Regions from separate parts of the Ramlibacter pinisoli genome, predicted to be linked through region 1. Evidence: riboswitches for the same ligand, from Rfam matches in the RefSeq annotation. Region 1 holds a riboswitch; the other holds the start of a gene.
The links. Region 1 has a riboswitch for S-adenosylhomocysteine ahead of metH (methionine synthase). Riboswitches for the same ligand answer to the same signal wherever they lie in the genome.
Positions count from the first base shown of each region.

Region 2: another riboswitch for S-adenosylhomocysteine. It lies ahead of ahcY (adenosylhomocysteinase); the one in region 1 lies ahead of metH (methionine synthase).

Region 1 is NZ_WSEL01000002.1:162,241-168,926, forward strand. Features, by position in the region: gene GON04_RS00825 (homocysteine S-methyltransferase family protein) at 1-948, shown strand, start outside; gene GON04_RS00830 (Bug family tripartite tricarboxylate transporter substrate binding protein) at 977-1,960, opposite strand; S-adenosyl-L-homocysteine riboswitch at 2,139-2,213, shown strand; gene metH (methionine synthase) at 2,253-4,976, shown strand; gene GON04_RS26990 (glycine zipper 2TM domain-containing protein) at 5,053-5,499, shown strand; gene GON04_RS00845 (ChbG/HpnK family deacetylase) at 5,543-6,358, opposite strand; gene GON04_RS00850 (GtrA family protein) at 6,365-6,686, shown strand, end outside.
Region 2 is NZ_WSEL01000009.1:2,096,914-2,103,599, forward strand. Features, by position in the region: gene GON04_RS24460 (23S rRNA (adenine(2030)-N(6))-methyltransferase RlmJ) at 31-942, shown strand; gene GON04_RS24465 (septal ring lytic transglycosylase RlpA family protein) at 965-1,438, opposite strand; gene metF (methylenetetrahydrofolate reductase [NAD(P)H]) at 1,438-2,265, opposite strand; gene GON04_RS24475 (TlyA family RNA methyltransferase) at 2,262-3,011, opposite strand; gene ahcY (adenosylhomocysteinase) at 3,023-4,459, opposite strand; S-adenosyl-L-homocysteine riboswitch at 4,531-4,599, opposite strand; gene GON04_RS24485 (ATP-dependent DNA ligase) at 4,676-5,791, shown strand; gene GON04_RS24490 (tetratricopeptide repeat protein) at 5,804-6,686, opposite strand, start outside.

The DNA of each region.
Region 1 (6,686 bases):
TTCAAGCTGACCGAGGCCGACTACCGCGGCGCGCGCTTCCAGGGCCACGCCAAGGACCTGAAGAACAACAGCGACGTGCTGGTGCTCACCCGCCCCGATGTCATCCGCGACATCCACGAGGGCTACCTGGCGGCCGGCGCCGACATCATCGAGACCAACACCTTCGGCGCCAACACCATCGCGCAGGACGACTACGGCCTGGGCCCGCTGGCGCGCGAGATGAACGTGGCCGCCACCCGGCTGGCGCGGCAGGCGGCCGACAAGTTCTCCACGCCCGACAAGCCGCGCTTCGTCGCCGGCGCGCTCGGCCCGACGCCGCGCACCGCCAGCATCAGCCCGGACGTCAACGACCCGGGCGCGCGCAACGTCGACTTCGAGCAGCTGCGCGCGGCCTACCACGAGCAGGTCGAGGGCCTGCTCGAAGGTGGCGCCGACCTGCTGCTGGTGGAGACCATCTTCGACACGCTCAACGCCAAGGCGGCGCTGTTCGCGATCGACGAGGTGTTCGAGCAGACCGGCGAGCGGCTGCCTCTCATCATCAGCGGCACCGTCACCGATGCCTCCGGCCGCATCCTGAGCGGCCAGACCGTCACCGCCTTCTGGTACAGCGTGCGCCACGCCCAGCCGCTGGCCATCGGCCTGAACTGCGCCCTCGGCGCGGCGCTGATGCGGCCCTACATCCAGGAGCTGGGCAAGGCGGCGCCCGACACCTTCATCAGCTGCTACCCGAACGCCGGCCTGCCCAACCCGATGAGCGAGACCGGCTTCGACGAGACGCCCGAGGTCACCTCGCGCCTGCTGCACGACTTCGCCGCCGAGGGGCTGGTGAACATCGTCGGCGGCTGCTGCGGCACCACGCCCGACCACATCGGCGCGATCCGCGAGGCGGTGCAGCCGCTGCCGGCGCGCAGCCGCCAGCGCGCGTTCTTCTACCGCGAAGCGGCCTGAGCGCTGGCCGCCGGGCCGGCGGCGCGCCTCACTGCGGCTGGTAGCCGCTGGTCTTGATGATCTTCGCCCAGGCCTGGGTGTAGGCGCGTTCGCGGCTGGCCAGCTGCTGCTGCGGCATGTAGCCGACCGCCAGCCCCATGGCCGTGAGCTTCTCGCGCACGTCGGCCATCGCCACCACCTTGGACAGGGCCTCGCCGATGCGGTCGATCGCCGCCTGCGGCGTGCCGGCGGGCGCGAACAGGCCGTAGTAGGGCACGTCCTCGAAGCCGGCCAGGCCCAGTTCGGCGAAGGTGGGCGCCTCCGGCACGGCGGCCTGGCGGGCGTTGCCCATCACCGCCACCACGCGCAGCTTGCCGGCCTTGTGGTTCTCGATGAAGTCGGGAATCGAGCCGACACCGGCACCGATCTGGTTGCCCAGCATGTCGGCGATCATCGGCGCGCTGCCGCGGTAGGGCGCGGCCTGCAGGTCGAGCCCGTATTTCTGGCCGATCAGCTTGACCAGGAACTCGGGCACCGAGGCCGGCGCGGGCACGCCGACGTTGCCCTTGCCGCCCTGGCTACGCACCCACGCCAGGTACTCGGGCATGGTCCTGGCCGGCGTGCCGCCGGACACCGCCAGCGCATTGACGAAGGTGGCGAAGCCGGCCACGGCGACGAAGTCCCGGGCCGGGTCGAAGCCGGGCGACCTGGTCACCAGCGGCAGGATGGACACCGTGTGGTCGTGGCTGAGGAACAGCGTGGTGCCGTCCGGCGCCGCCGCCTTCAGGGCCTGGGCGGCGATCTGGCCGCCGGCGCCGGCGCGGTTGTCCACCACCACCGGGTGGCCGAGCAGGTCCTTCAGCTTCTCGGCCAGGGTGCGCGCGATGGCGTCGGTGCCGCCGCCGGGCGGGAAGCCCACCAGGATGCGGATGGCGTTGCCGGCCTGGGCCGCGGCCGGCAGCGGCAGCGCGGCGACGGCGGCAGACGCGGCGGCCAGGGCGAGCAGGCTGCGCCGGCGGTGGACGAGGGACATGGGGGGCTCCGGGAACGGGTGTAACGACCGCCCGATTTTGTCGCCAGCATGGCGCCGGGCTGGCCCCGGCTGCCAGCCTCCCGTCAGCTTGCGGCCGGGCTGGCGACACGGCGGCCGGGCGGCAGCCGCGCAAGCCCCTTGCAGCCGATCGGCGCCTGCATGGGCCGCTAAAATCGCGAATCCCAAGGAGCGTTGCAGCGGGGCGGCCCAGCCGCCGCGTCAGGCTTGGGATGCACAACGGCGCTCACCTAGCTTCCGGCCGCAGCCGGCCCCACGACCAGGTGAGCCCCCCATGTCCGCAGTACCCTCCGTTCCCCCCCTGAAGCTGGCCGGCCTGGAGCCGGTCGCCATCGGGCCCGGGGCGCTGTTCGTCAACGTCGGCGAGCGCACCAACGTCACCGGCTCCAAGGCCTTCGCGCGGCTGATCCTGGCCGGCGAGTACGAGCAGGCCCTGGCCGTGGCCCGGCAGCAGGTGGAAAACGGCGCCCAGGTCATCGACATCAACATGGACGAGGCCATGCTGGACAGCAAGGCCGCCATGGTGCGCTTCCTCAACCTCATCGCCAGCGAGCCCGACATCGCGCGGGTGCCGGTGATGGTGGACAGCTCCAAGTGGGAGGTGATCGAGGCCGGCCTGCGCTGCCTGCAGGGCAAGGGCATCGTCAACTCGATCTCGATGAAGGAAGGCGAGGCCGAGTTCCGCCGCCAGGCCCGGCTGGTGCGCCGCTACGGCGCCGCCGCGGTGGTGATGGCGTTCGACGAGAAGGGCCAGGCCGACACCTTCGAGCGCAAGGTCGAGATCTGCGGGCGGGCTTACCGCATCCTGGTCGAGGAGGTCGGCTTCCCGCCCGAGGACATCATCTTCGACCCCAACATCTTCGCCATCGCCACCGGCATCGAGGAGCACAACAACTACGCGGTCGACTTCATCAACGCCACCCGCTGGATCAAGCAGAACCTGCCCGGCGCCAAGGTGAGCGGCGGGGTGTCGAACGTGAGCTTCTCGTTCCGCGGCAACGACCCGGTGCGCGAGGCCATCCACACCGTGTTCCTGTACCACGCCATCCAGGCCGGGATGGACATGGGCATCGTCAACGCCGGCATGGTGGGCGTGTACGACGACGTCGAGCCCGAGCTGCGTGAGCGGGTCGAGGACGTGGTGCTGAACCGGCGCCCGGACGCCGGCGAGCGGCTGGTCGAGGTGGCCGAGCAGGCCAAGGGCGCGGCCAGGGACGAGGGCAAGCGCAACGAGTGGCGCCAGCTGCCGGTGGGCGAGCGGCTGGCGCACGCGCTGGTACACGGCATCACCGAGCACATCGTGGCCGACACCGAGGAGGTGTACCGCGAGGTGCTGGCGCGCGGCGGGCGCCCGCTGCACGTGATCGAGGGGCCGCTGATGGACGGCATGAACATCGTCGGCGACCTGTTCGGCCAGGGCAAGATGTTCCTGCCGCAGGTGGTCAAGTCGGCCCGGGTGATGAAGCAGGCCGTTGCCCACCTCATCCCCTACATCGAGGAAGAGAAAAAGCAGCAGGAGGCGGCCGGCCAGGACGTGCGCGCCAAGGGCAAGATCGTCATCGCCACCGTCAAGGGCGACGTGCACGACATCGGCAAGAACATCGTCACGGTGGTCCTGCAGTGCAACAACTTCGAGGTCGTGAACATGGGCGTGATGGTCCCGTGCCACGAGATCCTGGCCCGCGCCAAGGTCGAGGGCGCCGACATCGTCGGCCTGTCCGGCCTGATCACGCCGTCGCTGGAGGAGATGCAGTACGTCGCCAGCGAGATGCAGAAGGACGAGCACTTCCGCCTGAAGAAGATCCCGCTGCTGATCGGCGGCGCGACCACCAGCCGGGTGCACACGGCGGTGAAGATCGCGCCCCACTACGAGGGCCCGGTGGTCTACGTGCCGGACGCCTCGCGCAGCGTGGGCGTGGCGCAGAACCTGCTGTCGGACCAGGCGGCCAGGTTCCTGGCCGACATCCAGGCCGACTACGAGAAGGTGCGCCACCTGCACGCGACCAAGAAGCAGACCCCGCTGTGGCCGCTGGCCAAGGCGCGCGCCAACAAGACCCGCATCGACTGGAGCGGCTACACGCCGCCGGCGCCCAAGTTCATCGGCCGGCGGGTGTTCCGCAACTTCGACCTCGCCGAGCTGGCCCGCTACATCGACTGGGGCCCGTTCTTCCAGACCTGGGACCTGGCCGGCGCGTTCCCGGCCATCCTGAAGGACGAGGTGGTGGGGGCCGAGGCGGTGCGGGTGCTGTCCGACGGCCAGCGCATGCTCAAGCGGCTGGTCGAGGGGCGCTGGCTCACCGCCAACGCGGTGATGGGCTTCTGGCCGGCCAACAGCGTCAACGACGACGACATCCAGCTGTACACCGACGAGTCGCGCGAGCAGGTGGCCCTGACCTGGTACGGGCTGCGCCAGCAGACCGAGAAGCAGGCCATCGACGGCGTCATGCGCCCGAGCCGGGCCCTGGCCGACTTCGTCGCCCCGCGCGGCGTCGCCAACGACTACGTGGGCGCGTTCGCGGTGACCGCGGGCATCGGCTCGGCGGCCAAGGAGCAGTACTTCCTGCAGGACCACGACGACTACTCGGCCATCATGCTCAAGGCCCTGGCCGACCGCCTGGCGGAAGCCTTCGCCGAATGCCTGCACGAGCGGGTGCGCAAGGACCTGTGGGGCTACGCCGCCGGCGAGCAGCTCGGCGTCGACGAGCTGGTGGCGGAGAAGTACCGCGGCATCCGGCCGGCCCCGGGCTACCCGGCCTGCCCGGACCACAGCGTCAAGGGCGACCTGTTCCAGCTGCTGCAGGCGCAGGACGTCGGCATGGGCCTGACCGAGAGCCTGGCCATGACCCCGGCGGCCAGCGTCAGCGGCTTCTACCTCAGCCATCCCGACAGCACCTACTTCAACGTCGGCCGCATCGGGACCGACCAGCTGGAGGACCAGGTGCGCCGCCGCGGCGCCGAACGGGCCCAGCTCGAACGCCTGCTCGCGCCCAATCTGTGACATCCGCCACGGCGGGCGCCGCCGGGCGGTCCGCGGCCGGGCCAGCTCAGCCGTTAAGGGGATACAAGGAGTCCCCATGAACATCAAGCCCCCCACCCTGGCCGCCCTGCTGCTGGCCCTGTGCACCGCCGGTGCACCCGCGCTGGTCCAGGCGAGCGAAGCCGGCAAGCACAAGGCCGCCCTGGCCCATTGCAGCGACTGCGGCACCGTCCAGGCCGTCACCAAGGAAAAGCGCAAGGGCGAGGGCGGTGCCGTGGGCATCGTCGCCGGCGCGGCGGCCGGCGGCCTGCTGGGCAACCAGGTCGGCGGCGGCACCGGCAAGGCGCTGGCCACGGTGGGCGGCGCGGTTGCCGGCGGCTTCGTCGGCAACGAAGTGCAGAAGCACGTCACCTCCAAGGAGGTCTGGGTCACCAAGGTGAAGCTGAAGGACGGCAGTGTCCGCACCTTCGAGCAGGAGCAGGCGCCGGCCTGGAAGACCGGCGCGGTGGTCCAGGTGCGGGGCAAGAGCCTGGCCAGCCTCTGATCGCGCCGCCGCGCGCGGGGGCCGCTGGCGTGGAACGCCGGCCTCAGGTGGCGCGCAACAGCGGCGCCAGCGTGCAGCCGGCCGCGGCCAGCAGCGCCGGCAGGTCCTGGGCCAGCACGCCGTATTCGGTCAGGCGCGCGCTGGCGATCGGGTCGCCGGCAGAACCGCTGGCGTCGGCGCGCGCCGGATGGCACATCAGCACGTCACCGTCCTGCGCGCGCGCCAGCCAGCCGGCCAGCAGCGCGCGGTAGCGCGCGGCGTCGCCGCCGAAGTCGTACACGCCCAGCAGGTGGCCGCTGGTGCGCGCGCCCTGGCGCCGCGCCCGCCGCCGCAGCGCGGGGCCGCCCAGGGCCGCGATCAGGCGCGGCTTCAGGCCCGCCTCGCCGGCCGGCACCGCGGTGCCGCGCAACCAGCAGCGCGCATGGCCGCGCCGCGCCAGCTCCTCCAGCACCCGCTCGCGCACCCCGGGCAGCTGGTGCACGTGCTGGTGGCCGTCGACATGGTCGGGCGCCCGCCCCATGGCCTGCTCGAAGGCATCGAACTGGGCCCGGATCTCGGCCGCCAGCCGCTGGGCCGGCAGCCGGTGGAGGTACGCTCGGGTGATGAAGTCGCCCAGTCCATGCCGCAGCGAGCCGTCGAACGGCGCCTCGGTGAAGTCCAGGTGCAGCCCGACGTCGAGCCGGCTGGTGTCGGCCGCGCGCAGGGCCGCTGCCGCCGCCGGCCAGCGCGGGCTGCCCACCAGGCAGCTGGTGGCCGAGGCCAGTCCGCGCGCCGCCAGCTCCAGCACCGCGGCGTCCACGCCCGGGCGCAGCGCATAGTCGTCGATGCACAGCACGATCCGCCGCATGGCCGGCTTCATTCCGGCATGAAGCCGCTGCGCCGCCTGGCCACCTTCGTCGCCGTCGGCGCCACCGCCGCCGCCGTCCATTTCGCGGTGGTGGTGGCGGTGGTGGAGGCGGGGCTGGCGCCGCCGCTGGCGGCCAACGTGGCCGGCTGGCTGGTGGCCTTCCTGGTGTCGTTCGCCGGCCAGCACCGGTTCACGTTCGGCGACCGCGCGGCGCCGGTGCGGCATGCGGCCCCGCGTTTCTTCGCCCTGTCGGCGGCCGGCTTCGCCGTCAACGAGGCGGCGTACGCGCTGCTGCTGCGGCTGGCGCCGGTGCGGTACGACGTCGCGCTGGCGCTGGTGC
Region 2 (6,686 bases), on a different contig from region 1:
GGCTGGGGCGGCCACGGGTACCATCGGCGGATGTTCAGCTACCGCCACGGCTTCCATGCCGGCAACCACGCCGACGTGCTCAAGCACCTGGCGCTGCTCGCCACCCTGCGCCACCTGACCCAGAAGGAAACGCCCCTGTGGGTGGTGGACACGCACGCCGGCGCCGGCCTGTACCGGCTCGACGGCGACTATGCCGGCACCTCGGGCGAAGCCGCCGAGGGCCTCCTGAAGCTGGTCGCCGACCTGCCGCCGCCGGGCTCGCCCGGTGAGCAGGCGCTCGCTCCGGCACTGGTCGACTACCTGCAACTGGTGCGCAGCTTCAACCGCCAGGGCCAGTGGACGGTCTACCCCGGGTCCCCCTTCGTGGCCCAGGCCACCCTGCGGCAGGAAGCGCGCGACAAGCTCAGGCTGTTCGAACTGCACCCCAGCGACGCCAAGGCCCTGGCCGGCAACATCGCCCAGCTCGACGCCGGGCGCCAGGTCGCCGTGGCGCGCGAGGACGGCTTCGAGGCCCTGAAGGCCCTGCTGCCGCCGCCGTCGCGGCGCGCCCTGGTGCTCATCGACCCCAGCTACGAGATCAAGTCCGACTACGCCCGCGTGCCCGGCGTGCTGAAGGACGCCCTGCAGCGCTTCGCCACCGGCACCTACATGGTCTGGTACCCGGTCATCCCGCGGCCGGAGGCGCACGAGCTGCCGCGCCGGCTGAAGACGCTGGCCAACCAGGCGCGCAAGCCCTGGCTGCATGCCACCCTGGCCATCGGCCAGGACGACAGCCCGGTCGAGCCGGGCACGGTGCGCCGCCCCGGCCTGACCGCCAGCGGCATCTTCGTGCTCAACCCGCCGCACACGCTCAAGGCGGCGCTGCAGGCCGCCCTGCCCCAGGTGCTGGAGCGCCTGGGCCGCGGCCGCGGCAAGGGCCAGGTGGTCGAAGCCGGCGGCTGAGCCCGGAGCCGGGCCGGCGCGGCTAGGAGCGGTCGCGGCGCGAGGCCGGCGCGTCGGCCAGCACGCTGAGCACCACCTTGCGGGTGCCCAGGCCCAGCAATCCCAGCGAGCGGGCCGCCGCATGGCTCAGGTCGATGATGCGGCCGGCCACGTGCGGGCCACGGTCGTTGATGCGCACCGTGACCGTGCGGCCGTTGGCGGGGTTGCGCACCTCGACGCGGGTGCCGAACGGCAGGCTGGGATGGGCTGCGGTCAGCGCGTTCATGTCGAACCGCTCGCCGCTCGCGGTGCGCCGGCCCTGGAACTCCAGGCCGTACCACGACGCCAGCCCCTCGCCCACCACCACAGGGGGTGATGGCTCGGCCGGCACGCCGTCCGCCGCCGCGGGCTCGCCATCCGGCGCCTGCCCCTGGACCATCGCCTGCACCGGCGCCTGGGCGCAGCCGGCCAGCACCAGCAGGGCCAGCGTGGCCGCCGCGCGGCGCAGCAGGCGCATCACAGGGCGAGGCGGCCGCAGATCTCCTGCGTGGCCGCAGCCTGGTTCATGGTGTAGAAGTGCAGCCCCGGTGCGCCGGCGGCGCGCAGGTGCTCGCACAGCTGGGTGACCACGTCGAGGCCGAAGGCGCGGATCGACACGCTGTCGTCGCCATAGGCCTGCAGCCGCAGCCGGATCCAGCGCGGGATCTCGGCGCCGCAGGCATCGGAGAAGCGCAGCAGCTGGGTGGAGCTGGTGATCGGCATGACGCCCGGCACCACCGGCACCCGCACGCCCAGCCGGCCCAGCTCGTCCATGAAGCGCGCGTAGGCGTCCGGGTTGAAGAAGTACTGCGTGATGCCGGAGTCGGCGCCGGCCTCGATCTTGGCCACGAAGGCCTGCAGGTCGGACTGCGGCGACTTCGCCTGCGGGTGCACCTCGGGATAGGCCGCCACCTCGAGCTGGAACTGGCGGCCGGTCTCGGCGCGGATGAAGGCGACCAGGTCGCTCGCGTAGCGGAACTCGCCGCCCGAGCCGTAGCCGCTGGGCAGGTCGCCGCGCAGCGCCACGATGCGCTGCACGCCGGCGGCCGCGTAGGCCGCGAGCCGTTCGCGGATGCTCTCGCGCGTCTGGCCGATGCACGACAGGTGGGGTGCGGCCGGCACGCCCTCGGCCATGATGGCGCGCACCGCCTGCAGGGTGCCGTCCTGGGTGGAGCCGCCGGCGCCGAAGGTGACCGAGCAGAACTCGGGCCGCAGCGCGTACAGCTTCTGCCGCGCGGCGCGCAGCTTCTCGGCGCCCTCGTCGGTCTTGGGCGGGAAGAACTCGAGGCTGATGGGAAATGTCATCGGGATGTCCTGGTCGCCAGGAGGAAGAACTCGCGGTTGCCGTCGCCACCGCGGATGGGACTGTCGAACCAGCCGTCGACGTGCAGGCCGCCGGCGGCACAGGCGGCGCGCAGGCGCTGCTCCACCACCGGGTAGAGCGCCGCATCGCGCACCACGCCGCCCTTGCCCAGCTGGCCGGGCTGCAGCTCGAACTGCGGCTTGGCCAGCAGCAGGAGCCGGCCGCCGGCGCGCACCAGCGGTGCGAAGGCCGGCAGCACCAGCGTCAGCGAGATGAACGACAGGTCGGCCACTGCCAGGTCGAAGTCGGCGGCGACACCGAGCGCAGCGGCATCGAGCGCGCGCGCATTGCACTGCTCGATGGCGACGACGCGGGCGTCACCGCGCACCCTGGGGTGCAGCTGGCCATGGCCGACGTCGACCCCCACCACCTGCGCCGCGCCGTGCTGCAGCAGGCAGTCGGTGAAGCCGCCGGTGGACTGGCCGACATCGAGGCAGCGCCAGCCGGTCACGGCCAGCCCGGCGGCGCGCAACGCGCCCTCGAGCTTGAGGCCGCCGCGCGAGACGTAGCGGGCCTCGGCGGCATCGTCGAGCTCGACCGGCGCATCGGCCGGCAGCTCGTCGCCGTTCTTGCCCACCGCGTGCCAGCCGCGCCCGTCGTGCCAGCGCATGCCGCCGGCGATCAGGCGCTGGGCCTGCGACCGGCTGGCCGCCAGGCCACGCTCGACGAGGAGCTGGTCGGCGCGCATGCCGCCCCGGCTCAGTACCGGTAGGTGTCGGGCTTGTACGGACCCTGCTTGGGCACGCCGATGTAGGCGGCCTGCGCGTCCGTCAGCTCGGTGAGCTGGGCGCCGAGCTTGGACAGCTGCAGGCGCGCCACCTTCTCGTCCAGGTGCTTGGGCAGCACGTAGACCTGGCCGCTCTCGTACTCGCCGGGCTTGGTGAACAGCTCGATCTGCGCCAGCGTCTGGTTGGCGAACGAGGACGACATCACGTAGCTGGGGTGGCCGGTGCCGCAGCCCAGGTTCACCAGCCGGCCCTTGGCCAGCAGGATGATGCGCTTGCCGTCCGGGAAGATCACGTGGTCGACCTGCGGCTTGATCTCGTCCCACTGGCACTTCGACTCGAGCGAGGCGACGTCGATCTCGTTGTCGAAGTGGCCGATGTTGCAGACGATGGCCTGGTCCTTCATCTTCGCCATGTGCTCGAAGCGGATGACGTCGCGGTTGCCGGTGGTGGTGACGAAGATGTCGGCCTTGTCGGCCGCGTACTCCATGGTCACCACGCGGTAGCCTTCCATGGCGGCCTGCAGCGCGTTGATCGGGTCGATCTCGGTCACCCACACCTGGGCCGACAGCGCGCGCAGCGCCTGGGCCGAGCCCTTGCCCACGTCGCCGTAACCGGCCACCACGGCCACCTTGCCGGCGATCATGACGTCGGTGGCGCGCTTGATGCCGTCCACCAGCGACTCGCGGCAGCCGTACAGGTTGTCGAACTTGCTCTTGGTGACCGAGTCGTTGACGTTGATGGCGCGGAACTTCAGCAGGCCCTTGTTCGCCATGTCGACCAGCCGGTGCACGCCGGTGGTGGTCTCCTCGGTGACGCCGATGATGTCCTTGGCCTTGCGGCTGTACCAGGCCGGGTCCTCGGCCAGCTTCTTGCGGATGGCCGCGTGCAGGATGCGCTCTTCCTCGCTGGAGTGGGTGTCGATCAGCGACAGGTCCTTCTCGCAGCGCTGGCCCAGGTGCATCAGCAGCGTGGCATCGCCGCCGTCGTCCAGGATCATGTTCGGGCCTTCGCCGGCCGTGCCCTTGGCGCCGAAGTCGAAGATGCGGTGGGTGTAGTCCCAGTAGTCCTCCAGCGACTCGCCCTTGACGGCGAACACCGGCGTGCCGCCGGCGGCGATGGCGGCGGCGGCGTGGTCCTGGGTCGAGAAGATGTTGCAGGAGGCCCAGCGCACCGTGGCGCCCAGCGCCTGCAGGGTCTCGATCAGCACCGCCGTCTGGATGGTCATGTGCAGCGAGCCGGTGATGCGCGCGCCCTTGAGCGGCTGGGCCTTGGCGAACTCCTGGCGGATGGCCATCAGGCCCGGCATCTCGGTCTCGGCGATGCGGATTTCCTTGCGGCCCCAGTCGGCCAGCGAGAGGTCGGCGATGGCGCTGTCTTGCGCGGAAGCGGGCTTGAGAACGGCGTTCATGGTGACTCCAGATGCGGGTTTGCGGTCAACCACTGCCGGCGCCTGGGGGAAGCGGCTCACGCACCAGGGACAGTGGGTGAGCGTCGTTGCGTTGAATCCGAGCCTCACGCCTGTGCGGCGCTGCAACGCTCCTCGGATGGGGCCGGATTATAGGGAAGGCCATCACGGCCGAGCTTCACCGGCCCACCCGGCAGCGGGCATGCGGTAAAAAGCCCCATGACCGTTGCTGCACCGTTCTCCGCCCCCATCGACCCCATGCTGGCGAAGACCGCCGAGGAGTTGCCCACCGCCGAGGGCTTCGTGTTCGAGCCCAAGTGGGATGGCTTTCGCGCCATCGTGTTCCGCGACCCGGACGGCGTGCGCATCCAGAGCCGCGACCTGAAGCCGCTCAACCGCTACTTCCCCGAGCTGGAAAAGGTGCTGGCCGAGCAGCTGCCGCGCGGCTGCATCGTCGATGGCGAGGTGGTGGTCGCCGGTCCGAACGGGCTGGACTTCGACGCCCTGCAGCAGCGCATCCACCCGGCGCCCTCGCGCATCGCCCGGCTGTCCAAGGACACGCCGGCGGCCTTCGTCGCCTTCGACCTGCTGGCCGCCGGCGGCAAGTCGACCATGGCCCTGCCGCAGAAGGAACGGCGCGTGCGGCTGGAACGCCTGCTGGGCCAGGCGCGGGCACCGCTCTACCTGACGCCGGTGACCGCCGACCGCGCCGAGGCGCAGGACTGGCTGCAGCGCTTCGAGGGCGCCGGCCTCGACGGCGTGATGGCCAAGCCGGCCGAGGCCCCCTACCAGCCCGGCAAGCGCGCCATGTTCAAGATCAAGCACGCCCGCACGGCCGACTGCGTGGTCGCCGGCTTCCGCTGGTACAAGGACACGCAGGACGCGGTGGGCTCGCTGCTGCTGGGCCTGTACGACGACGCCGGCACCCTGCAGCACGTGGGCGTGACCTCGTCGTTCACCATGGACATGCGGCGCCAGCTGGCGCAGGACCTGGCGCCGCTGCGCGAGAACGCGCTGGCCGACCATCCCTGGCGCGACTGGGCACAGGCCAGCGTCGCCGCCAGCGATCCGATGCCGGGCGAGCCCCCGGATGCACGCCGCATGCCCGGCGCGACCTCGCGCTGGAGCGGCGGCAAGGACCTGGCCTGGGAGCCGCTGCGGCCCGAGCGCGTGGTCGAGGTGAAGTACGACCACCTGCAGGGCAACCGCTTCCGCCACGCCACCACCTTCCTGCGCTGGCGCGACGACAAGCCGGCGCCCGAATGCCGCTACGACCAGCTCGAGGTCACCACCGCCTTCGAGCTGCAGCAGGTGTTCGGCGCCGGCCGGCCCTAGCCGATCCCTGCCTCAGCAGCGCGCGCCGATGCGCTGCTGCCAGTGCGCCGTCAGCGGCGTGCCGGCCTTGGCCGGGAAGCGCTCGTGCAGCACGTGGCGCGCCAGCGCCGTGTCGCCGCCGCGCACCGCCGCATCCAGCAGCGTGAGCGTCAGGACGTCGCGCTGCGCATGGCTGCCGCCGAAGCCGTGGGCGTGGTCGCGCACCTGCAGCAGGCCCTGCGCCGCCTCGTCCCAGCGCCCCTGCGCATAGGCCAGGAAGGCGCGCGCCAGCGGCAGCCCGATGCGCTGCGCCATGCGCCGGTTCGATGCCCCGCCGGCCGCCGGCGACGCCATCGCGTCGAGCAGCGCCCCGGTCGCATCGCTCAGCCCGGCCGTGTCGCCGGCGCCCAGCTGCGCGATCAGGGCATGCAGGTCGTTGAAGGCATAGAAGCCGGCCGCCGGCTGCGCCTGCCAGCTCGCGCGCAGGGCCGCGAAGCGGCTGGCGACGTCGACACCCAGCAGCCGCAGGCGCCACAGCACGGCCGTGCCGTCGACCCGCTGCAGGGCCATGGCGGTGGCCCCCGCCAGCTGCGCGTCGTAGGTCGCCAGGGCCGCCTGCGTGTCCATCGCCTCGAGCTGGAACAGCGCCACATGGAACCAGTTGTGGTACGCGAAGCCGTTGTCCACCGCCCAGTCGGGCTGGCGCGTGGCGAGCCAGCGCGCCCCGTCCTGGTGGCGGCCCTGCATCTCGAACACATGGGTCACGGCGTGCACCGCCCAGGGATCGCGCGGGTTGCGGACCAGCGCGGCCCGGCCGGCATCCTCGGCCTCGGCGTACTGGCCCGACTCCTCCAGGCCGAAGGCGTGCATGCCCAGCACGTAGCCGGACAGCGGCAGCTCGGGCGACCAGTGCGGC